Regions from separate parts of the Megasphaera sp. UPII 135-E genome, predicted to be linked through region 2. Evidence: a T-box and tRNA genes for the amino acid it is inferred to sense, from the RefSeq annotation. Region 2 holds a T-box; the other holds one or more tRNA genes.
The links. The T-box of region 2 lies ahead of HMPREF1040_RS05115 (valine--tRNA ligase). A T-box ahead of a tRNA ligase gene usually reads a tRNA of that ligase, here a tRNA-Val.
Positions count from the first base shown of each region.

Region 1: it encodes a tRNA-Val, which carries the amino acid that the T-box ahead of HMPREF1040_RS05115 (valine--tRNA ligase) is inferred to sense. The anticodon was not compared.

Region 1 is NZ_AFUG01000008.1:154,298-166,022, forward strand. Features, by position in the region: gene HMPREF1040_RS02065 (AAA family ATPase) at 1-2,145, opposite strand, end outside; gene HMPREF1040_RS02070 (exonuclease SbcCD subunit D) at 2,142-3,287, opposite strand; gene HMPREF1040_RS02075 (Fur family transcriptional regulator) at 3,360-3,770, opposite strand; tRNA gene HMPREF1040_RS02080 (tRNA-Ser) at 4,029-4,120, opposite strand; tRNA gene HMPREF1040_RS02085 (tRNA-Pro) at 4,160-4,236, opposite strand; gene HMPREF1040_RS02090 (TerC family protein) at 4,290-4,982, opposite strand; tRNA gene HMPREF1040_RS02095 (tRNA-Val) at 5,127-5,202, opposite strand; tRNA gene HMPREF1040_RS02100 (tRNA-Glu) at 5,208-5,283, opposite strand; tRNA gene HMPREF1040_RS02105 (tRNA-Asn) at 5,285-5,360, opposite strand; gene HMPREF1040_RS02110 (pyridoxal phosphate-dependent aminotransferase) at 5,499-6,686, opposite strand; gene HMPREF1040_RS02115 (SoxR reducing system RseC family protein) at 6,809-7,225, opposite strand; gene HMPREF1040_RS02120 (hypothetical protein) at 7,919-8,104, opposite strand; gene HMPREF1040_RS02125 (cation-translocating P-type ATPase) at 8,541-10,628, opposite strand; gene HMPREF1040_RS02130 (HMA2 domain-containing protein) at 10,631-11,278, opposite strand; gene HMPREF1040_RS02135 (HMA2 domain-containing protein) at 11,281-11,574, opposite strand; gene HMPREF1040_RS02140 (hypothetical protein) at 11,659-11,725, opposite strand, start outside.
Region 2 is NZ_AFUG01000035.1:50,577-62,301, reverse strand. Features, by position in the region: gene HMPREF1040_RS05175 (C4-dicarboxylate ABC transporter) at 1-479, shown strand, start outside; gene HMPREF1040_RS05170 (TVP38/TMEM64 family protein) at 551-1,255, shown strand; gene HMPREF1040_RS05165 (ferritin family protein) at 1,353-1,901, opposite strand; ribosomal protein L20 leader region at 2,140-2,249, shown strand; gene infC (translation initiation factor IF-3) at 2,260-2,778, shown strand; gene rpmI (50S ribosomal protein L35) at 2,794-2,991, shown strand; gene rplT (50S ribosomal protein L20) at 3,032-3,382, shown strand; tRNA gene HMPREF1040_RS05145 (tRNA-Leu) at 3,528-3,612, shown strand; gene HMPREF1040_RS05140 (nitroreductase family protein) at 3,725-4,222, shown strand; gene HMPREF1040_RS05135 (twin-arginine translocase TatA/TatE family subunit) at 4,273-4,521, shown strand; gene tatC (twin-arginine translocase subunit TatC) at 4,487-5,218, shown strand; gene HMPREF1040_RS05125 (pyruvate carboxylase) at 5,405-8,839, shown strand; gene nox (H2O-forming NADH oxidase) at 9,271-10,608, shown strand; T-box leader at 10,709-10,911, shown strand; gene HMPREF1040_RS05115 (valine--tRNA ligase) at 10,951-11,725, shown strand, end outside.

The sequences.
Region 1 (11,725 bases), on a different contig from region 2:
ATAATCCGCTTGTAACTGTTTATGCTTCTTGCATTCTTGATCAAATACGGTTTGCAACTGCACTTCTAATCGCCCTTGCTGAAGCCGTTCTTTTTCGGCCTGCTGTACGTTTTCTTTAAACTTAGCTACCGTTTTTTCTTCCTTTTGTATCGCCCTATCTACCGCGTTAGGCATTCTATATTCCACGGGAATTTCCTGTTCTACCATTGCTATGTCCGTGGCTAACCGAATGGCTTCTTCATGATATGTCATATATGTATCTTGCTGTTCCTTTATATCTACCTCTATCGTTTGTAACTGTTTCTCCATATCCGGCATACACTGAAGACTTGTCGTTATCATCTGTACCTGTGTCGATAAAGTCTTAAGCATCTCTTCTAATGTATCTATCTCATTTTGACACTGTGCCACAGTTTTATCTGCCTCATCCCCAGTTATAAGTTTCCCGTATTCCCGTTTCCAGGTTTCTATCTTCGTCATACTTTCCTGAATAATTACTTCTTTTTTCTGACACTTTTCCTTTACTTCTTCTACCTTTTTCTTCTTTTCCTCTACCTCGTCTTGCGTTGGTATGGCTGCCAACGGTATCGCTGGTGCCGGATGTTCTTGCGAACCGCACACAGGGCATGGCATATCATCCTGTAAAGTTGTTGCCAGTACCGCTGCCTGCCCTTGAATAAACAAACAATACACTTGTTCATACTCCCGTGTAAGACGAGAGGCCTCGTCTTGCATGCACTTCAATTGGTCTAACCCAAACTGCATATTTTTTTCTTCGGTCTCTATTTTCTGCTTATACTCTTGTCTACTATTTGCCCTATTTTGTTCATCGTGGGCTTGTTTCAACGCTAGTTGCTTATCCCCTATCGTCGTTTGTATCTGTGCTAACTGTACTTCCGCTTGACGTACGTGTTGTATTTTTGCCTCAACTTCAACCCGCAGCTTTTCCTGTGCAGCCACTTTTTCTTTTACATCCTTTTCTTTCTTTTGTATTAAATCCCACCGTTTTTTCTGTTTGTGGTATTCGTTAATCCGCGATTGCCATCCTTTCCACTGTTGAATTGTACCCGTCAACACCTCAATTTCTCCTTGTTGTGCCTGCAACTTTGCATAGGTTTGTGCCGCTTGCTTTGCCTTTTCACGTGCGTCATTCCGCTGCTGTTCTACTTGCTGCTTACGAATACTTGCTTCTTTTCCTTTCGTTATAATAGCATCTACTTGTTGAAAAGCATCCACTAAAATATGTGCCTGCTCAAGCTGTTCTATATATACTTTACGCTGTGCCATCTCCTTTTCTTGCTTTTGTAACTGTTCATACGCTAACTTTGCTTCCGCAAGTGCCTTAAAATGGCTCTCCAACTCCGTTGCCACTTGTAATTCTTGCGTTCGCTGTTCCTGTAACCGTTGAGCTACCTCAATCTGCTGTTGTATCGCTTGTATCTGATGAGTATTTTCAGTTATCCGTGCTTGTAACAACTCTACCGTTGATAAGTCTGCACTTTCTAATCCCTGTTTTTCCTGTTGCACCAGTTGCTGATATTCTTGCTGTATGGCATCATGCTTTTCTTTCATAAAAAGTTGAAACCGTGCATAACGCTCTGTATGAAACAAAATCTGCATAATTTGTTGTCGTTCAGCTGAACCGGCTAACAGGAGTTTGCGAAAATCTCCTTGCGGTAAAAGAACAACTTGCCGAAATTGTTCCGACTTAAAACCTAAGATAGATTCTACCTGTGCATTTACGTTCTTCGTTGCGATCACTTGCGTATCTTCACCATTCGCATCTGTTTCATACAAAGCCACCATTGCGGCCGCCTTTTTTAACCCCGAACCTCGTAATTTTGCAATTTCTTGCTCGGGACTACGTTCAATCCGATAATAATGAGATCCCACTGTAAAAGCAAAGCTCACCTTAGTCGGCACCTGTGGCGAGGCATATTCACTCCGCATATGTGCCCCCGAACGGCGATTACCACTCGTATCACCATACAAGGCATAACACATAGCATCTAAGATCGTCGTCTTACCTGCACCAGTAGGTCCATAAATTAAAAATAACCGCCGTTCTTTCAAATCTCTAAAATCAATACACTGCTTACCCGCATATGGTCCAAAAGCCTGCATTTCCAAATATAAAGGCCTCATAACATTCCATCACCATCCTCTGCTAGTAACCGTTGCCAAATATCCGTTGCACATGCTTGTTCTTGCACCGATAGCCCCTCGCCTCGCATAGACTGTACAAAACTCTGAAATAACTCAAACTCTGTCGTTTTCCCCACCGCCCGTGGTCCTTCCTGCATTCCCATCATACGACGATTTGGGGTTTCTAAGGCCAACGCATTAGGATACTTTTGTCGAATCTTCGTCATGCCATCTAAAATAGGTTCACTATCCAACACTCGTGCCAAGATAAAATCATCCGTCTGCGTATCCGCCGCAGCCATCAACGTAGCAAAATCACCTTCGATAATACGTACATCGCGCCGCGACATAATGGGAATGGACTCAAAGGCAACCTGCCCATTGCCATCCATATCAACAAGAAGGAATGATTTTTTCTGCCGTGCTTCTCCAAAGGAATATTTCAATAAACTCCCCGCATAGCGAACGTTTTTTCTGCCCCCAGCCTGTTGTGGTCCATGTAAATGTCCCAGTGCAGTATAGGAAAAACCATCGAAACAAGACACATCGACCACTTCTGTTCCCCCAATCGCTAACGGGCGTTCTGAATCACTGGTAATTCCACCCGTAACAAAAGCATGTGCGACACAAACGGAACGTGCTGTTCCGCGAGGATAATACGCTAACACCTGTCGCAACGCACTTTCATGATCATGCACATCCCGATTGCCAAATTGTTGTCGTATTTCCGCTGGATCAGCAAAAGGAATCAAATAAAAAGACACCTTCCCAAACTTGTCTTCCATAATCACGGGATTAACCAATTTATTCCAATCACCAGCTATATAAATCCCCTGTGCTGACAATAGATTATTACCAAAGGAAAGACGAGTAGCGCTGTCATGATTACCACTAATAATCATACAAGGTATATGTGCTTCGTTGGCAATTTTGGTAATCATTTCATCAAATAATTCCACTGCCCCTGTCGGTGGTAAGCTCCGGTCATAAATATCACCTGCAATTACAACCACGTCCACCGCCGCTTCTTTTAACAGTGGTAAAAACTGTTGTCGTAACACATATTCTTGATCATCCGTCAAATATTCACCATAAAACATCTTACCTAAATGCCAATCGGCCGTATGCAATATTCTCATCATCTACTCCTTACTAATACGACTGCACAAAAAAAGAGTACAGACCATTCGTCCTGTACCCTTTATATTACTATATTATTCTTTTTCTTGACAATCTTTACATGTCCCAATAAATGATAGGCTTACATCATCTATGGTAAAGCCCGTTTGACTAGCCGCTAATTCGATTAATGGTGCCTGATCAATATTGACATCATAAATACGATTACACTTCACACAACGAATATGTGCATGCGAATCTATTTTATAGTCATATCGATGTGAATCCTCTCCACATTGCAATACCCTAACTACACCAATCTTAGCAAAAATTTCCATCGTTTTATATACGGTCGCTAAACTCATAGAGGGATAATTAGGTTGTAACTTTTTATAAATAGACTCCGCATTAGGATGAGACATGTTATTATTGATCGCATCATATACAGCCAATCGCTGTGGTGTAACCTTATATCCATTCGTTCTCAGCTTTTCGGCAATATTCATAAAAAACCTCCTTTGCTATTACGATGCATATTGTAATAAATAGTAAACAACTTGCATCTTAATGAACATCATTTATTATATTGTAACTGTTATTAAAAAGAATTACAATATTATAATATAACTTTTATCCCTTATACCTATTTATTATGCATCAATAAAATCGATTATACGCCACCTATGCTTATATAGCAACTGTCTTTTTCCATTTCTACGCAAATACACAAAAAAAGAACCTACCATAGTAGATTCTTTGTATGCTGGCGGAGAGGGAGGGATTCGAACCCTCGGTAGAGCGATAGCCCTACACATGATTTCCAATCATGCTCCTTAAACCACTCGGACACCTCTCCAAGTATATTGGAACCGCTTTCGGAACCGCTTTCGCTATATGGTCGGGGCGACAGGATTTGAACCTGCGACCTCTTAGTCCCGAACCAAGCGCGCTACCAAACTGCGCCACGCCCCGTTATCCTGACTTGTATATGATACCACACATCATAAAAAAGTCAAGTTGTTTTTTCATTCCGTCCCCTTACTACGGCTGTATTTCCATAGAAAACCGCCACCAACAGTAAGTACTAAAAAAACGGCTTTTACGATTCCACTATATGCACGAATATCGCCTATATGAGTAGCTAAATACTGATCCGTAATCACCATAGACGCCGCAGCCCAAGCTAAAATAGCACCCCCTATATAAATCAAGACTGGCAACTTATGCATCACCTTCACTACAACAGTACTACCAAAGACGATGATCGGCACGGAAATCAACATGCCCAAAATCAACAATCCCCAGTGATTATTCGTAACGCCAACGATACCTAGAACATTATCCATACTCATTAACATATCAGCCATCATAATAGTTTTGATTGCACCCAGCAAGGTATTTTTGGCGTCTACCTTCATATCTCCCTCTGCTTCTTTAGCACCAATTAGGGAAATACCAATATACACCAATATCAAGCCTCCAATCGTCTTGGCATAGGGAATTTGCAATACCCATGAAACGGCAAAAGCCATTAAAAAACGCAATAAAATAGCACCAGCCGTACCATACCATATAGCTTTCCGCTGCAACTCCGGTCTTAAATTTTTAGCAGCTAAGCCGATAACAACTGAGTTATCGGCACCTAAGGCTAAGTCAATTAAAATAACTTGTATAACCATCGTGATATCAAATACTAATATAGATTCTAACGATTGCAACTCACTACCTCCATTATCCTCAACATAAATATCACCACTTGCTCGCTCCGTTCACATAGAAACAAAGGCAACCTTATTTTATTATTATGAAAAAGAACTTTCAATTTTGTACACATGTACAAATTGAAAGTTCTCCTATTCATATGGTGGGCGATGACAGGATCGAACTGCCGACATCCTGCTTGTAAGGCAGGCGCTCTCCCAGCTGAGCTAATCGCCCATATGTGGTGACCCCTACGGGATTTGAACCCATGTTCCCGCCGTGAAAGGGCGGTGTCTTAGACCACTTGACCAAGGGGCCATGGCTCCTCAAGTAGGACTCGAACCTACGACAAATCGGTTAACAGCCGATTGCTCTACCAACTGAGCTATTGAGGAATATGTATTGTTCGCTATCGAACAATAAGAATTATACTATGACTTTCATTCTTTGGCAAGTACTTTTTTCTTATTTTTTATTTTTTTACTAAAAAAGCAAGCCGGTCCCTACATTTCAGGTTACAGCTTGCTTTTTTCTTACTTATATTGTTGCATTACTTGTTCAAATACGGGTAAAGCACGATGAATCATATCTTCCTCTACACAATACGAAATTCGCACATAGCCAGGACAGCCAAATGAATCAGCTGGCACAATAAGCAAATTTAAGGCTTTTGCCTTATCCGAAAAGGCCTTGGCATCCGTTTCTGGTGATTTAACAAAGAGATAAAATGCACCATCAGGATACACACATTCATAGCCCATCTTCGTCAACTCAGTATACAATAATTTACGGTTTCTATCATAAATGCTGATATCTGACACCTCGCCCAAGCATTGTAAGATAACATGTTGAAAAAGATGGGGGGCACATACAAAACCCATAGAACGACCAGCACCACAAATCGCCGTATATACATCTGCTGCTGAGGTTACTTGTGGTGGTACTAAAATATACCCAATACGTTCTCCCGGTAAGGACAATGATTTACTATAAGAATAACAGATAATCGTATCCTGATAATGCGAAGGGACATACACAATCGGCTTACCGTCATAAATAATTTCACGATATGGTTCATCCGCAATAATATAAATCGGATGTCCATATTCCTTTGATTTTTCCGCTAAAATAGTCGCTACTTGCTGATATGTTTCTGGGGTATATACGACGCCTGAAGGATTGTTCGGCGAATTTAAGATAACCGCCCGTGTGTGCTCATTAATTGCGTTGGCAAACTCAGCCAGCGGAATTTGGAAATGTTCCGTGTCGGGTGGCACAACACACACCTTTGCACCTGCATTTTTGATGAACACGGTATATTCAGGGAAAAATGGAGCAATGACAATAATTTCATCTGATGATTTTTCCACAATCGCCTTCAAGGTAATCGTCAAAGACGCTGCTGCCCCACAGGTAAGATAAAAACAATCACCCGTTACATTAGCGCCATATTGCTCATTCATGTACGCAGCCAACCCATCGCGCACCTTCTTATCACCAGCCGCTGCCGTGTAACCATGGATATCCGTTGACGAATATGTCATAAATACTTGATGAATAGCTTTTGCCACACACGCTGGAGCAGGTACAGTCGGGTTTCCAATACTAAAATCAAATACATGTTCCTTTCCTATCTTGGCAGCTTGTTCCTGCCCATAAGCAAATAAATCGCGAATAACCGATGCTTGTGATCCTAACGCCATCATATCTGGTGATGCCATATTTATCGCCTCCATTACACTTTTTATAATCATACCACACTTCTATTATATTATAAAATATTTTATTTCTTTTTCTTGATATTTTAATAAAAAAACAGGTTCTTTTTAGAACCTGTTTTTTTTTACTCACAAATCTCAATAATTTTGGGTTTTATTGTATCGTCCGTCCGAAAGGTTCGATCAAACCATTTCATAAGCACAACACCAATAACAAGCCCAACTATGCCACCAAAAACCGCAAAATGTACTTCTTCAACACCCGTTGAAAGTCCATAATAATAGCCGCCAATTGCCCCTAACCCAATTAACAGTAAAGGCAAAATAAAGCAAACAAATGCCCCCATGATAACATTCATTTCACGCATTTCAAATTTCACTTGTTGTCCCACTTTTACACCAATAGGATCAACAACCATAACCACGATGTTATCCGATCCTGGACAGGCTCCACACGCTATACAATCGGAATGACGCCCTACTTTAACTTCAGCCAATCCATTTTCATGCACCATAATGACTGAACCTTCTTCTATTTTCATATCATCCCTTCTTTCTTTTATTCTTATATTTTTCTTCATTATACCATATTCCCATTCTAACGATAATACATCGTAACCGAAAAAAATATCCTCCTCCATTGTTTTTTCCTTGAAACAATACAAAATGATGTACTAAACCAATATGCCTATCACAGACCGTCGGTATTTCCTTCCCTCTTTTGCAGTTATAAAAACACATTGACACATACCCTATTGTGTTGAAGTCATATGCTTCTCTACGTGTGTTGTCACCGCTTGCATTTTTGTATCCATGCCTTTACCCGTCACTGCACAGCCTATTAACTACACTTACCATTCAAGAATAACGTGATAAAACATGCCCATCGCATTACTCTCCCCCATACAAACTAATACAGCTACAAACAACTTACCTTCTTATTTAAATGCCTATTACCGTGCTTCTCAACTAATAACTGCTTAAAAGTCACGTACCATAAATGGAAAGAGATGCAGCCCCATCGCGGACAATGCATCAATACCATTTCAGCATAGCAAAAAAACACCTTACTAATCTACCTTCAAAATACGTTAATAACAGTATAATTAAGTTCTTATACTGCTGCAACACCTGCTATAATACAACCTAGCGTTTGTCATGTACAGTGATTTCCTTCCCCTATTTATCGGTAATCGTACCATTGTTCCCAGAAATTTCTAGTAACAACGTAAAACCTAAAAAGGTATATCGATCTCAACAATTGTGATCGCCCTACTTTCTAAAATATAACCACTAGCACTATCTTGACGTAATCGACACAACATTTCAATTAGTATACATCCATCTACAAGCATACATGTACTCACTAACACAACCGTATACCCATCTTTATATGTGTCTATTTTCTTAAACGATAACATACGCTTTCCAAAAAAATCCGTCCAGACAATTATTTGTCAGGGACGGATACATCTGAGATACACCTTGGCTTAAAACTTGCCTCCTATTATGAATAAAATGTCAACATATTACTTCCGCCTCGAAAAATACCCGGATTTTTCCTTTAACTGCCCTTTTAACATTCCTTTTGACACGCTGCATTCGATCAATTCTCTGTACATGCACGACACCATTTTAACTTCTCCTTCACAGATTTTCATAAACAATGTTTTATTATTATATTGTATATCACTCCCAAAAATATATTTCATCAATTACTTTTCTGTTGTTATTTTCTAAATATAAATCATTTTTTCAAAAATCTTTACGATCCTCTTATCCATCACCACTAATACGGATAACAAAAAAATCGTACCACCAAGGGATTACCCTACGGGTGGTACGATTTTATTGTCCTTACCGGCGTATACGTTTCCGTGTCGACCTTAAAATACTTGCACTATTAAGCACTACCGCTAACGTTGCCGTATTATGAATAACCGCTGCCCACAATGGACTAATACGGCCTAATGCTCCCAGCAACATCGCTGCCGAATTAACTACAATGGTAGCAGTAAAATTCTGATTGATTACCTTCATCGTCCGTTTACCAATCCGCAGAGCTTCATACAAGCGACTAGGATCTTCCGAACGAATAGTGATGGCTGCCGATTCAGCAGCTATATCGGTCTTATTACCTCCCAGGCTAACGCCGATATCGGCCCAAGCCAAAGCTGGTGCATCATTAATGCCATCGCCGACCATCATAACGTTTCCGCGTTTTTGCAATTTTAAGACATAATTTGCCTTATCTTCCGGTAAAATTTCCGCATGATAGGAATCAATATCCATATTTCTTGCTACTTCTGCTGCTACTTCCTTGGAATCACCCGTCAGCATTACCACTTCATCAATACCAATACGACGCATTTGATTCAATGTTTTTTTCATTTCTGGTCGTACTGGATCTTGTATAGTCAAACTACCTATATATTGGCCATCGCGAGCAATATACAGTATATTATTGCCCCACGTTGTATCACTAACTAAAGGAACGCCTAACACTTGTTCTTCCGACATGAAACGCCGGCTACCAACTAATACAGTCCCACCAATAAAATCTTCAAATGGTGGCACGATGGCACGCATTCCCCGTGCCACAACCGTTTCCGAAAGATCATGATGAGGTGTTTCCCAACCTTGTTCTTTGACATATTTCTGCACCGCCACCGCTAACGGATGAACCGAATGCATTTCTGCCGATGCCGCAAGCAATACCATTTCTTTTTCCGTAACACCATCAATCGTTTCAATGTGTGAAATTTGTGGTACGCCCATCGTGATCGTCCCCGTTTTATCCAAAACAACCGTATCAATGTTCGCTAAATTTTCAATATAGTTACCACCTTTGACAAGAATCCCTTGTCGGGCCGATAAGCCGATAGCCGCCGAAATCGCCGTTGCTGTAGATAATTTTAAACCACACGAAAAATCAATAAAGAGCAAATTTAACACACGCTGCCAATCTTTCGTAGCACCATACACAATAGCCGCACCAATAAAAGAAATCGGCACTAGCATATTTGCCATTTTATCAGCAAAATTTTGTACGGGTGCCCGACGAGTTTGTGCTTCTTCTACCAAATGAATGATTTGAGCTAATGACGTATCGGCTCCTACCTTTTCTACAGTAATAACCAGATCCCCTGCCTCAATGATACTACCTGCATAGACAACCGATCCCCCCTGTTTAATAGCCGGATTCGATTCCCCTGTAATAGATGCCTGATTAACAGCAGCATTACCAGCCAAGACGACCCCATCAACACAAATTTTTTCACCTAAATGCACCGCAATGTGATCGCCCACCTGCAATGATTCAACAGGAACTTTCCGTTCACGCCCATCTTCAATAAGCCATACATCACGCTGATCCAATTTTAACAAGCCCGAAATCTGACGCCGAGCTTTTTCTGCGGCATATTCTGTCAACATTTCCGCACCATTAGACAAGGCAAGAAGAGTCAGACTAGATTCAGGCTTACCAGCCAAGACAGATGCCACAACAGCCGTTGCAGTCAACGTATCCGCATTTGCTTGATGATCTTTAATGATGCCCATAACCCCAGTTTTCATGATACGACGAGCAATAAACAACGTAAACAAGCGACGAACCATTAACATACTATCGTAAAATTCTGGATTCGTCTTACGCAATATATTCATCACAATAAAGCCGCCGACCGATAAAATTGCTTCCCGTCGATAAGCTGCTACGTCCCATTCTTTTTTTTCTTCCTTTTGTTTACCATACGCTTTTTCAAAAAGCGAAATAAGGGAGCGAACATATAACCAATCTATTTCCCCTCGATGAAACAGACTAAGCCTATTATCTTCAATTGTAACCGATACAATTCCCGAAACATGACGCAATTTTGCTCCCAATAATGGTCGTACACGAGGGGGCAATATTTTTTGTAACGTCACTACTGTACGAACATACATGCCTATCGCCGTCCTCTCAACAAGGCGGCAGCCCACCACAACATCTGCGGTCCTGTCGGTCTTTGATCAAATGTCAAAATCTTACGAATCCCCCTAACAATGAGCACCAACGAGATAATAGAACGCAAATCAAATAACCGTCCCGTTTTTTGTAAAATAAAATGACTCAATACATCTAACGTTTCATAAATCTTTTCCATATATACCGTCGGTCCGCCATGTGACGACGATACATCATTTTCTTCTTGTTTTACTTGGGGGAATAATTGAAAACGCAAAAATTGTTCAATTTCATCTAAAACGATTTCCTCATGTGCACAAATTAAAATACTACCAGTCAACGCACTAACTTGCACTTTATCCACTCGCGATAATTGAGACAACTGTTCTTCCAACAACGTGGCTAATTCCTGATTTTGCACTAACGAAGCAACTCGATACCGCCGTCTTCCTGGCGTAGCCGCTACACAAGAAAACGCCAACATATGACCAGTATCTGCTTGCCCCTGTTTTGGTGCTTCCGTTCCTTGCTTTACCTTTCTACCTAATAAAGGGGACACATGTAGTCCTGCAGACCCATTTTTTAAAAACATACCATGAATTGCCTTCCCTATGGAAGCCCCTAACATAAGCCCTGAAATTAAAGACATAGCTACCCTCTCCTTTCTGCATGCATCTTAATATATTGTTCTACCTTAGCAAATTGACTATTGACACGAACCGCTTGAGCATTATATAAGATCAAAGCTGAGCCGGTCGTTGTATTAATTTCCACTTTGCGAATTTCTGGGTATTCACTAGCCATTGTCGTCAACTTATTCCCTAACTCCGTATTACCAATTAATTTACTACTCCGCAATCGAATGCGTCCCGGAATATAAGAAGAAATCTGTACGGCACGCAATATAAACTCCCATTTTACATTCGCCAGACCAAAAAAGCCCAACTTGCTCCCTCCTTTTTATGCACTATATGATACCATGCCGAAAAAAGACTGCTACCTCCAAGGCAACAGTCTTTTTTGACTATCTTATTGTTGCTGAGCTGCTTCCTGTGCGGCGATCATATCTTCTAATTCTTCTTTCTGCCGTTGCAAT
Region 2 (11,725 bases):
CGGGGTTTCACGACATCTCCGTGTTTTGTGTCGCCATTGGGCTGGTGACGGGGATACCTGTTATCGCCTTGTTATTTACGCACAGCATTTTTTCTAAACATGTACCCGATGCGGTCCAACCGAGTTTAATGATTTTAATGGCACCTTTTGGCATGGGATACATTACTTATACTTCGACATTTCATGCGGATATCTTTACAGAACTATTTATCAATGCGGGCATATTTATGTTTTGGCCAGTAGTACTCAAGATTGTTCACGTGATGCGACGTTCTACGTTCTGTATGGGCTGGTGGGCATGTAGCTTCCCTACCATGGCCTTTGCTAATGGCGTCTTGCATTACAGTATGGATTACCCTGTTTTTTGGACACGTGCCTTAGGACTGGGATTACTTCTCTTCGGGACGACCCTGATCTTGTATTTATCCATTAAAACACTTTATGCAGCGTATAAGAAAACGCTTTGGCGTTTGTATTAATCCGCTGCTTTATGCTAGTGGATAAACGATAATGAACAGGATAGGAATAACCATAAAGGATAGAATATAGTATGACAGATAAACGATTACGATGGATTATCAAATGTATCGGCATCGTCATGATTGCAGCCATACTCTTTGGTATGCAATTGTGGTTACCTGATTTTTTTATGACCATGGGCCATCTTATCTTTCAAGGAGATTTAGACGGATTGGCCCGATACATTGAATCTTTTGGCTATGCGGCGATTATTGTCAGTATTGGCATGCTTGCCCTGGTTAATGCCGTAGGTTTTCCATCCATTTTATTTTTAACGGTTAATGGCATTATTTTTGGACTTATTCCGGGAATTATTATTTCTTGGATAGGGGAAGTCATTGGCATTGAAATTAGTTTTCGCTTGACACGAACACTTTTTCATAAACAAGCTAAAAAACTATTAGCCAACAGTCAAGTTTTTGAAAAAATGGACTCTCATAGTGGTATAAAAACATTACTACTAGGGCGAGCCATTCCTTATTCACCGAATATGTTGGTGACTGCATTTGGTGCGTTAAGTAACGTATCGTATCGCGATCACTTTATTGCCGATGCATTGGGGAAACTCCCTGCGGTTATTATCGAAGTATGGCTGGGACATGATTTGCTGCGCATACAAGAACATTGGCAACGGTTAATTGCCTTAGTGGTTCTTGTCGCCTTGGTATATGGTCTTATTTGGCTACGGAAACGACGTCAACGAAAAGAACGGATAAAGAAAACACCTTCGTTGTAAATACATATACAACGAAGGTGTTTTCTTTTTGGAGGGCATGTATAAACATACCAAAAAATGAAAACGAAATATAAAATAAAAAGCTTTTTTTAAGCCCTTATTTTGCGAAATAACGATCTAACAAGCCGTCAAATACACGACCATGACGAGCTTCGTCTTTTGCCATTTCATGAACTGTATCATGAATCGCATCTAAGTTTAATTGCTTAGCTAACGTGGCTAATTCCTTTTTACCGGAGCAAGCACCTTGTTCAGCAGCGGCACGCATTTCTAAGTTTTTACGCGTATCGTCCGTTACCACTTCACCGAGCAATTCAGCAAATTTAGCCGCATGTTCTGCTTCTTCAAAGGCAATACGTTTATATGCTTCCGCAACTTCCGGGAACCCTTGACGATCGGCAACACGGCTCATGGCTAAGTACATGCCGACTTCTGAACATTCACCGGTGAAATTCATGCGAAGACCTTCCACGATGCGTTCATCAACGCCGTTTGCTACACCTACATGGTGTTCATCAGCATATTCTTTTTTATCGCCTGTTAATTCGTTGAATTTGTTTTGAGGAGCACCACATTGGGGACACTTTTCGGGAGCGTTGCTGCCTTCATATACATAACCACAAATACTACATACAAATTTTTTCATGATAAATCCTCCTATATAAATACACATTTATATGTCGCTATGTTTTTCAACATATAAAACTAATAACTAACAAATATGAATTACTTGTTATGTTGATAGTATAACAGAAGATTTTGATAAAAGCAAGAGTAAATATAAGCAAATATTAAATAAAAATAATTATCGTTTATATTTAATATGGTAGTAGCAGAACGGCTATTGACAAGAAAAGACAAAGATGATAAACTAATACAAGTTAAAAATAAAGTAGAAACTATCCGTTTCTCACCTTACATGACGACAAGTTACTAAGGTTTATGATGAAGGCAATGAACGGATAGTGAATACTATTCGTTCTTTTTTTTGGAGGTGAAAGACCATTAGTAAGGAAACACGTATCAACGATCAAATTAGAGTCCGCGAAGTTCGTGTCGTCAGTGATGCGAATGAACAATTAGGTGTTATGTCGATACGTTCAGCACTGCAAATTGCTGAAGAACGTCACTTAGATTTAGTAGAAGTAGCACCAAATGCCAAGCCGCCCGTTTGTCGGATTATGAATTATGGCAAATATCGATACGAACAACAAAAGCGTGAAAAAGAAGCAAAAAAGAAACAAAAGGTATTGGTATTAAAAGAAGTCAAACTGCGGCCGAATATCGAAGACCATGACTTTTATGTCAAACTAAAAGGGGCCCAACGATTTTTAGGCGATGGAAGCAAGGTCAAAGTGACGATTATGTTTCGAGGCAGAGAGATGAGCCACCCCGAATTAGGGCGTGACTTACTGCTACGTTTCGCTAAAGAGCTTAATGAGGTCGCTCATGTAGAAAAAGAACCGAAATTAGAAGGCAGAAACATGACGATGGTCATGTCTGCGATTAAAGGAAAGCAATAGGAGGAAGTCGTTATTATGCCGAAATTAAAAACTCGCCGTGCTGCGGCAAAACGTTTTAAAGCAACAGGTACGGGAAAAATAAAACGTATGAAACCGTATAAGAGCCATTTATTGGAATCCAAATCACCAAAACGGAAACGCAATTTACGAAAAGCAGCACTCGTTTCTAAGACGATGACAGAAGCTGTGCGTAATATGTGCCCCTACATGTAAGAAAATAGAATTTAAATAGAGTAGTTGGAGGAATAAAATCATGGCTAGAATTAAAGTGGGTGTGACCGCACACGCTCGTCATAAAAAAATTGTAAAAATGGCAAAAGGATATCGTGGTACACGGAGCCGTTTATTTAAAAAAGCAAATGAAAGTGTAATGAAAGCATTGTTCTATGCACGTCGTGACAGAAGAGCGAAAAAACGTGAATTCCGTAAATTATGGATTGCTCGTATCAACGCTGCTACTCGTGCACAAGGACTTAGCTATAGCCGCTTTATTTACGGTTTGCAAAAAGCAGGTGTTATGGTAAATCGGAAAATGCTTGCTGATTTAGCTGTTCATGATGCAGCTGCTTTTACGAAGTTAGTAGAATTAGCGAAAGCACAATAAGTAAGGAAAATACAAAACCGAAGTATTCGGTTTTGTATTTTTTTTGCTTGTAAAAAAGCATGTACAAAGGCGATAAAAAAAGCTTGACGAAATAAGATTATATGATATAATAGTTTTTGTCTTTAAAAGTATTTTCCATAGACATGCCGGAGTGGCGGAATTGGCAGACGCACCTGACTCAAAATCAGGCGGGTAACACCGTGGGGGTTCAAGTCCCTTCTCCGGCACCACCAAAACATCCTACGGGATGTTTTTTTTATGCCTCCATATAGGGCGATACCGTTTTCATCCCATTGTGCCTGTGGTATAATAAAGTATATTAAAAAACTGAGGGGGAAAATCATGGAAGCGATTTTTTCAAGACACAGTGTACGAAAATTTTTACCTAAGCCCGTAGAGAAAGAAAAATTAGAACGATTGCTACAAGCTGCCATGGCCGCACCTTCCGCAGGCAATCAACATCCATGGGAATTTTACGTGGTACAAGAGCCGGACGTATTGCAACGCCTTGCCACATGTAGTCCGTATGCAGGTTGCTGTGCTCAAGCACCGGCGGCGATTGTTGTCTGTAAGCGGGATAAACTAGTTCGTTTTCCCGGCTTTGCCAATCTGGATTTGAGTGCGTGTACCGAAAATATATTGATTGAAGCATCTTATTTAGGGCTTGGTGGCGTATGGTTAGCCTTAGCACCGTACAAAGCCCGTATGAAAGCGACCGCTCGTACCTTGCAGACGGCGGCAGATTCCATTCCTTTTGCCATAGTCCCTATTGGGTATGAGGCCGAACCAAAGGCAACGGTTGAATCCAGATATGACGAAACACGCATTCATTGGTTGTAAAAAAAGCAGGGACTCGTTAAGAGTCCCTTTTTTATAAGGGAGATGGTTATATGGGGTTTAGTGAAATGCTACTCGTGATGGTAGTTGCTTTTATCATACTAGGTCCACAAAAATTACTGGAAATAAGCCGTTCCTTAGGAAAGGCTGTGCGTGAATATAAAAAAGCGATGAACGAGATCGATGAAGATGTAGTAGAGGTAGAAATCACGCCGTCTGATAAGAAAGCGAAAACGACGCCTGCGGACAACCCGGAAGGGAGAGGGCATGAACACGGTACGGACACCCCAACATCCATATGATGAAAAAATAATGCCCGTAGAAGGGCATGTACAGGAACTACGAAAGCGAATTATTCGTGCTGTTCTTTGGTGGGGGATTGCATCAGGAGGAGCTTATTACTACATTGAAGACATCGTAAGATGGCTTACCAAGCCGGCGGGCAAAGTGTATTTTTTAACGCCAACAGAAGTTTTTTTTGCCTATCTCAAACTATCCCTTTGGCTTGGCTTTTTGATCGCCTTACCCGTTTTGGTCTATGAAGGGTGGGCATTTTTTGCCCCTGCCTTTGAACCGAATTTACGGAAAATAGGGCGGCGTTTAGTCCCGGGCGGTGTTGCACTCTTTTATATAGGTCTTGCCTTTGGCTATATCCTAGTGCTACCAACGGCGATGACCTTCTTTTTGAGCTTTTCTACGCCACAATTAGCACCGTTATTTTCGTTTGGTGCGTATTTATCCTTTCTTATTATGTTTTTATTACCTTTTGGCATTGTTTTTGAATTGCCCCTTATCTTTTTCTTCTTATCGTGTTTAGGTATTGTTTCTGCGTCTACTTTACGCCATAAACGGAAATATTTTATCGTCTTTTCCTTTATTTTTGCTGGAATTATTTCGCCGACGACGGATATTTTTACGCAGACGATGATTGCTATTCCCATGCTCATCTTATATGAAGTTAGTATATGGTTATTAGCGTGGCAAAACAAGAAAACATAAGCAGATTACCAATGATGTAGAGCATATCAATGTGTATAAATATTTTTTGTATACAGTATATATTCGCTTATTATGCGTTCTATGCTTGTAATGTACGGACAGTTTGATATAATAAAAAGCATAGTGTACGATGCCATATTAGGCGTACCATTAATTGATTACATGACTTATCAGGAGGTTTTTTTCATGAAAAAAATTCGTTCGGTTTTAGTTGCAAACCGAGGTGAAATTGCAATTCGCGTATTTAGAGCCTGTAACGAAATGGGCATTCGGACGATTGCAATCTATTCTAAAGAAGATTCATTGTCATTACATCGCTTTAGAGCAGATGAATCTTATTTAGTAGGAGAAGGGAAAAAACCGGTTGATGCTTATTTAGATATTGAAGATATTGTTCGCATTGCTCATGAACATGATGTTGATGCGATCCATCCCGGCTATGGATTTTTATCGGAAAATGCTGATTTAGCAAAACGATGTGAAGAAGAGGGCATCATTTTTATCGGTCCACGTGTAGAACATTTAATCATGTTTGGCGATAAAATCAATGCTCGTATTCAAGCGAAAAAAGCGGGCATTCAGTATATCCCCGGCAGCGATGGTCCCGTGATGAACTATGCAGAAGTAGAACGCTTTGCTAAAGAAGTTGGGTTGCCAATTATGCTTAAAGCCGTAAATGGCGGTGGCGGTCGCGGGATGCGTATGGTTAATAACATGGTTGACTTGCGTGATGCGTATGATCGGGCAAAATCGGAAGCCCAATTGGCTTTTGGCAACGATGAAATTTATTTAGAAAAATGCATTATCAACCCCAAACACATAGAAGTACAAATTATGGGCGATGAACATGGTAATGTCATTCATTTATACGAACGGGACTGTTCCGTGCAACGGCGGCATCAAAAAGTCGTGGAAGTGGCACCGGCTTTTTCCTTGCCGGTTGAATTGCGGCAACGCATTTGTGCAGCTGCCATTAAACTAATGAAAAACGTGAATTATGTCAATGCAGGGACCGTAGAATTTCTCGTCACAGCCGATGGCAATTTCTATTTCATCGAAGTCAATCCGCGTGTGCAAGTAGAACATACGATTACTGAAATGATTACGGGAATTGACATCGTGCAGACGCAAATCAAGGTTGCCGAAGGATATGCCTTAGATAGCGACACCATCGGTATTCACAGTCAAGATGACATACGGTGCTTGGGTAATGCCATCCAATGTCGTATTACAACAGAAGACCCGATGAATAATTTTATGCCTGATTCGGGTAAAATTATGGTTTATCGTAGCGGTGGTGGCTTCGGCATTCGCTTGGATAGTGGTAACGCTTATACGGGAGCTATTATTACCCCTTATTATGACTCCTTGTTAGTAAAAACGGTTTCCAATGCCCTTACTCATGCTGGTGCTGTACAGAAAATGCTCCGTGCATTAAAAGAATTCCGTATTCGTGGCGTTAAGACAAATATCGGTTTTCTTATTAATGTACTAAGAGAACAATCCTTTGTCGATGGTTCATACGATGTTAATTTTATTGATGACCATCCTGAATTATTTAACTTGCCGGTAGTACAAGATCGGGGAACAAAACTCTTAAAATATATTGGTGAAACGACCATCAATGGCTATGGTGGTGCTGGTCATACGGAAAAACCTGTGTTTGAACCACTACAACTGCCGACCGTTCCTGAAGGCCCCTATCCAGACGGGACAAAGCAACGCTTTGACAGTCTTGGTGCAGAAGGCTTTTGCAAATGGGTATACGATCAAGAGCAAATATTCTTAATGGATACCACGATGCGTGATGCCCATCAATCTCTACTTGCCACGCGGGTTCGCTCCATTGATATGCTGCGTGTACTTGAAGCATCTTCCAAAAAATTATCGCAACTATTTTCTTATGAATGCTGGGGCGGTGCTACCTTTGATGTAGCCTATCGCTTTTTACAGGAAGACCCGTGGGAACGGTTGCGAGAAATGCGTGCAAAATCGCCGAATATCCTTTTACAAATGTTGATTCGCGGGGCCAATGGTGTTGGCTATACAAGCTATCCCGACAATGTGGTAAAACAGTTTGTCCAATTGGCTGCTAAAAATGGGGTTGACGTATTTCGTATCTTTGATTGCTTGAACAGTTTGGATAACATGTATGAAACCATTCAAGCCGTCCGTGAAACGGGGAAAATTGCTGAAGTCGCTCTTTGTTATACGGGTGATATACTCGATCCATCCCGTTCTAAATACGACCTGGCATACTATGTGAACATGGCCAAAGAAGTAGCCAAAGCAGGTGCTAACATTGTCGCCATAAAAGATATGGCCGGGTTACTTAAACCGGAAGCATCATATCGCTTGATTTCAGCGTTAAAAGACGTCCTTACCGTACCGGTACACTTGCATACCCATGATGGTGCAGGTAATGCGGTAGGTACGCTCTGCCGTGCCGTAGATGCAGGCGTAGACATTGTCGATGGCACGTTCTCCGCCTTTGCCGGTGGTACAAGTCAACCGAGCATGAGTACTTTTTATCATGCTATTCAAGGCAAAGCACGGAAACTTAACTTGGACGTTCAGGCGATGGAAGAAATGTCACGTTACTGGGCATCCGTTCGCCCTTACTATAAAGGCGTAGATAAAGCGGAAGCCTATCCGAGTACATCCGTTTACTTCCATGAAATGCCGGGTGGGCAATACTCGAATTTACATCAGCAAGCAAAATCCGTAGGCCTAGGCGAGCGGTGGCAAGAAATTCAAGCGATGTATCACCAAGTGAGCATGATGTTTGGTGACATCATCAAAGTTACGCCATCTTCTAAGGTTGTCGGCGATATGGCACTCTTTATGGTGCAAAATAATTTGACGGAACAAGCTATTTACGAAAAAGGCGATATTCTTGACTACCCCCAATCGGTCGTAGAATTTTTTGAAGGTCGCTTAGGTGTACCTTATGGCGGTTTTCCGGAAAAGTTGCAAAAAATTATACTCAAAGGTCAAAAGCCGTTAAGCGAACGTCCAGGGAAAATGTTAGCTCCCGTAGATTTTGAAGGTGTCCGCAAAAAATTAGCCGATGCAGGCTATAAACATGACGATGAAGACGTTAACGCTTTTTGCCAATACGACAAAGTATTCCGCGACTATAATGAAAAACTCAAAATATATGGCGATGTGAGCGTTCTTGATACCCCCACTTTTTTCTTTGGCATGAATAAAAACGAAGAAATACATGTCGAAATTGAAAAAGGGAAAGACCTCATTATCACCCTCATCAACATTAGCGATCCCGATGATAGCGGTACTCGTACGATTACGTTCCTCTTTAACGGGGTGGAACGGGAAATCCAAGTTGTCGATAAGAGTATCGACTTACAAACCGTATCAAAACGAAAAGCCGATCCAACCGTACCGGGCGACATCGGTGCTACCTTATCGGGATCTGTCGTGAAAATACTCGTCACGAAGGGACAAAAAGTGAAAAAAGGTGAACCCTTAGTCGTTACGGAAGCGATGAAGATGGAAACAACCATTACCGCACCCCTTAGCGGTACGGTCGGTGAAATTTACGCCACCAAGGGGCAACCCATCATTAGTGGCGATTGCCTTCTTGAGATTATTGAATAATATAGAGTCAGCTAGAAAACACATATTCTACATTCGTAGGATATGTGTTTTTTTGTAGATGCATAAAACGGAAGAAGTAACAGGCGATCTCATATGCGTAAACACGTATAATAAAGCGACCGGTCGTAGATAAAGACATAAGCCATGCCGGTGTTTTCGGCAGAGGCGAACAAAGAAAGGACGTAACCTAAATGATATGCTGCATACATGGGGAGGGGGAGTAATGCGACCTAGCTCCCCCGTAGGTTGTATACTGTAAGCCGCTCTTAGGGATGCTTGCATTTAGCTATGTTTTTTAGGCATATCATGTGTTAGTAATTCCTATATCTATTATTGACAAGCAAGGGGTGAAAGTTTATACTTGAGTAAAATAGTAGAAATAAAAACGTAAGGTTTTTATTTTGAGTGAAGCATATAAGGAGGAAGGTATTATGGCAAAAATTATTGTAGTAGGGTCAAACCACGCAGGTACAGCAGCAATTAACACGATTTTGGACAATTATAAGGGAAATGAAGTCGTCGTATACGATAAGAATACGAATATCAGCTTTTTAGGCTGTGGGATGGCTTTATGGATTGGACAACAAATTCATTCAGGCGATGGCCTCTTTTATGCATCACCCGAAGGCTTAGCAGCAAAAGGTGCTAAGATTCATATGAATGCGGAAGTAACGGCTATTAATCCAACAAAGAAAACGATTACCGTTACCGTTGATGGCGTAGAAAAAGAAGATTCTTATGATAAATTGATTTTAGCAACCGGTTCTAATCCGGTAGTGCTTCCTGTTCCCGGACATGATTTGGAAAATATCCAATTGGTAAAATTGTATCAAAATGCCAAAGAAGTTATTGAAAAATTACAAGCACAACCAGACATTAAAGATGTAGTTGTTATGGGTGCCGGTTATATTGGCGTAGAATTGGCAGAAGCCTTTGAACGCTTGGGCAAACATGTGGTTATGTTAGATATGGCGGATCGCATTATGCCACGTAATTTTGATGTGAAATTCACGGATATGATGATGGAAAACATGAAAGCACACAACATTGAAATTCGTTTGGGCGAAGGTGTGCAAAAATTTGAAGGTAAAGATGGCAAGGTTTGCGCTGTTGTTACGGATAAAGGCACGTATAAAGCAGATATGGTTATTTCCGCTGTTGGCTTTAAACCGAACTCCGCATTAGGTGGCGATTTGTTTGCTCGTTTTGCTAATAATGCCTACTTGACGAATAATAAATTTGAAACGAGTCAAAAAGATATTTATGCTATTGGCGATTGCACGACCGAATTTGATAATTCAACGGGAAAAGAATCATACATTGCGTTGGCTACGAATGCTGTTCGTAGTGGCGTGGTAGCTGCTCATAACGCATGCGGTACGGCAATTGAATCTCTGGGTGTACAAGGGGCCAGCGGGATTTGCATTTATAACTTGAAAATGGTTACTGTCGGCTTGACGGTTGCCGCTGCTGCAAAAGCAGGTATTGAAGTAAGTTATACTGATTTTGAAGATACGCAAAAACCGGCGTTTATGGAAGTTGAAAATCCAAAGGTTTCTATTCGCATCGTGTATCGTAAAAACGACCGTGTTGTCGTAGGGGCACAATTGGCTTCGACGTATGATATGTCTGCACAGATCAATATGTTCTCCTTAGCTATTCAAGAAAAAGTTACTATTGATCGCATTGCCTTGTTAGACTTGTTCTTTATGCCTCACTTCAATCAACCTTATAATTATGTGACAATGGCAGCTTTAACGGCTAAATAATAGGAAATTTATGCTTGATAAAAAAAGGATTATCGTTTGCATGCGATAATCCTTTTTTTGCATTGACAAAAAAAATAAACTTGTTAAAATGATATACAATAAAAAAGCAATGAGCGGAAGAAAATAGTGCGTAGCGGTCAGAGAGGCAACGGTAGCTGAGAAGTTGCTCCGGTATAGCTATTGTGTCACCCGTGAGCTGACAAGAGGAAAGGCTTGTTCGGATACAGCCGTTATCTGTATTAAGTGGTCGCAAGGCGACAATATAGGTGGTACCGCGGAAGGCAGCATACTTTCGTCCTAGGGGATGAAGGTGTGCTTTTTTAATTGTAAGGAGGCGTTTAGATGAAGTGGAATAAAGAAAAGTTAGGAAGTTATGCACCTGGTGAAATAGAAACATCGTGGTATGAGCACTGGGAAAAAGCAGGTTATTTTCATCAAGAACCGGAAGCAGGGAAGGAAGCTTTCAGCATTGTTATGCCTCCACCGAATGTTACTGGCCAGTTGCATATGGGGCATGCGTTGGATAATACGTTGCAGGACATTTTAATTCGTTTTAAGCGAATGCAAGGGTATAATACGAATTGGATTCCCGGTACGGATCATGCTGGTATTGCTACGCAAGTAAAGGTCGAAGAAGAGCTGGCAAAGGAAGGGAAAACACGCTATGACATTGGTAGAGATGCTTTTTTAGAACGCGTGTGGGACTGGAAAAACAAGTATGGTGAACGCATTGAAAAGCAAATTCGCCGCTTAGGGTCGTCTTGCGACTGGAGTCGGAAACGCTTTACTATGGATGAGCAATGTGCTCGGGCGGTGCGAGAAGTCTTTGTTTCCCTTTATGAAAAGGGACTTATTTACCAAGGTACGCGTATTACGAATTGGTGTCCGCAATGTCATACGGCTCTTAGTGATATTGAAGTGGATCATGTGGATGAACAAGGGCATTTATGGTACATTAAGTATCCCCTTGTCGGCGAAGATGCATATATTACGGTCGCTACGACGCGACCGGAAACCTTGATGGGTGATACCGCTGTGGCGGTTCATCCGGAAGATGAAAAACTACGTCAGTTTATCGGTAAAAAAGTGCGTATTCCCCTGGTTAATCGAGAAGTAG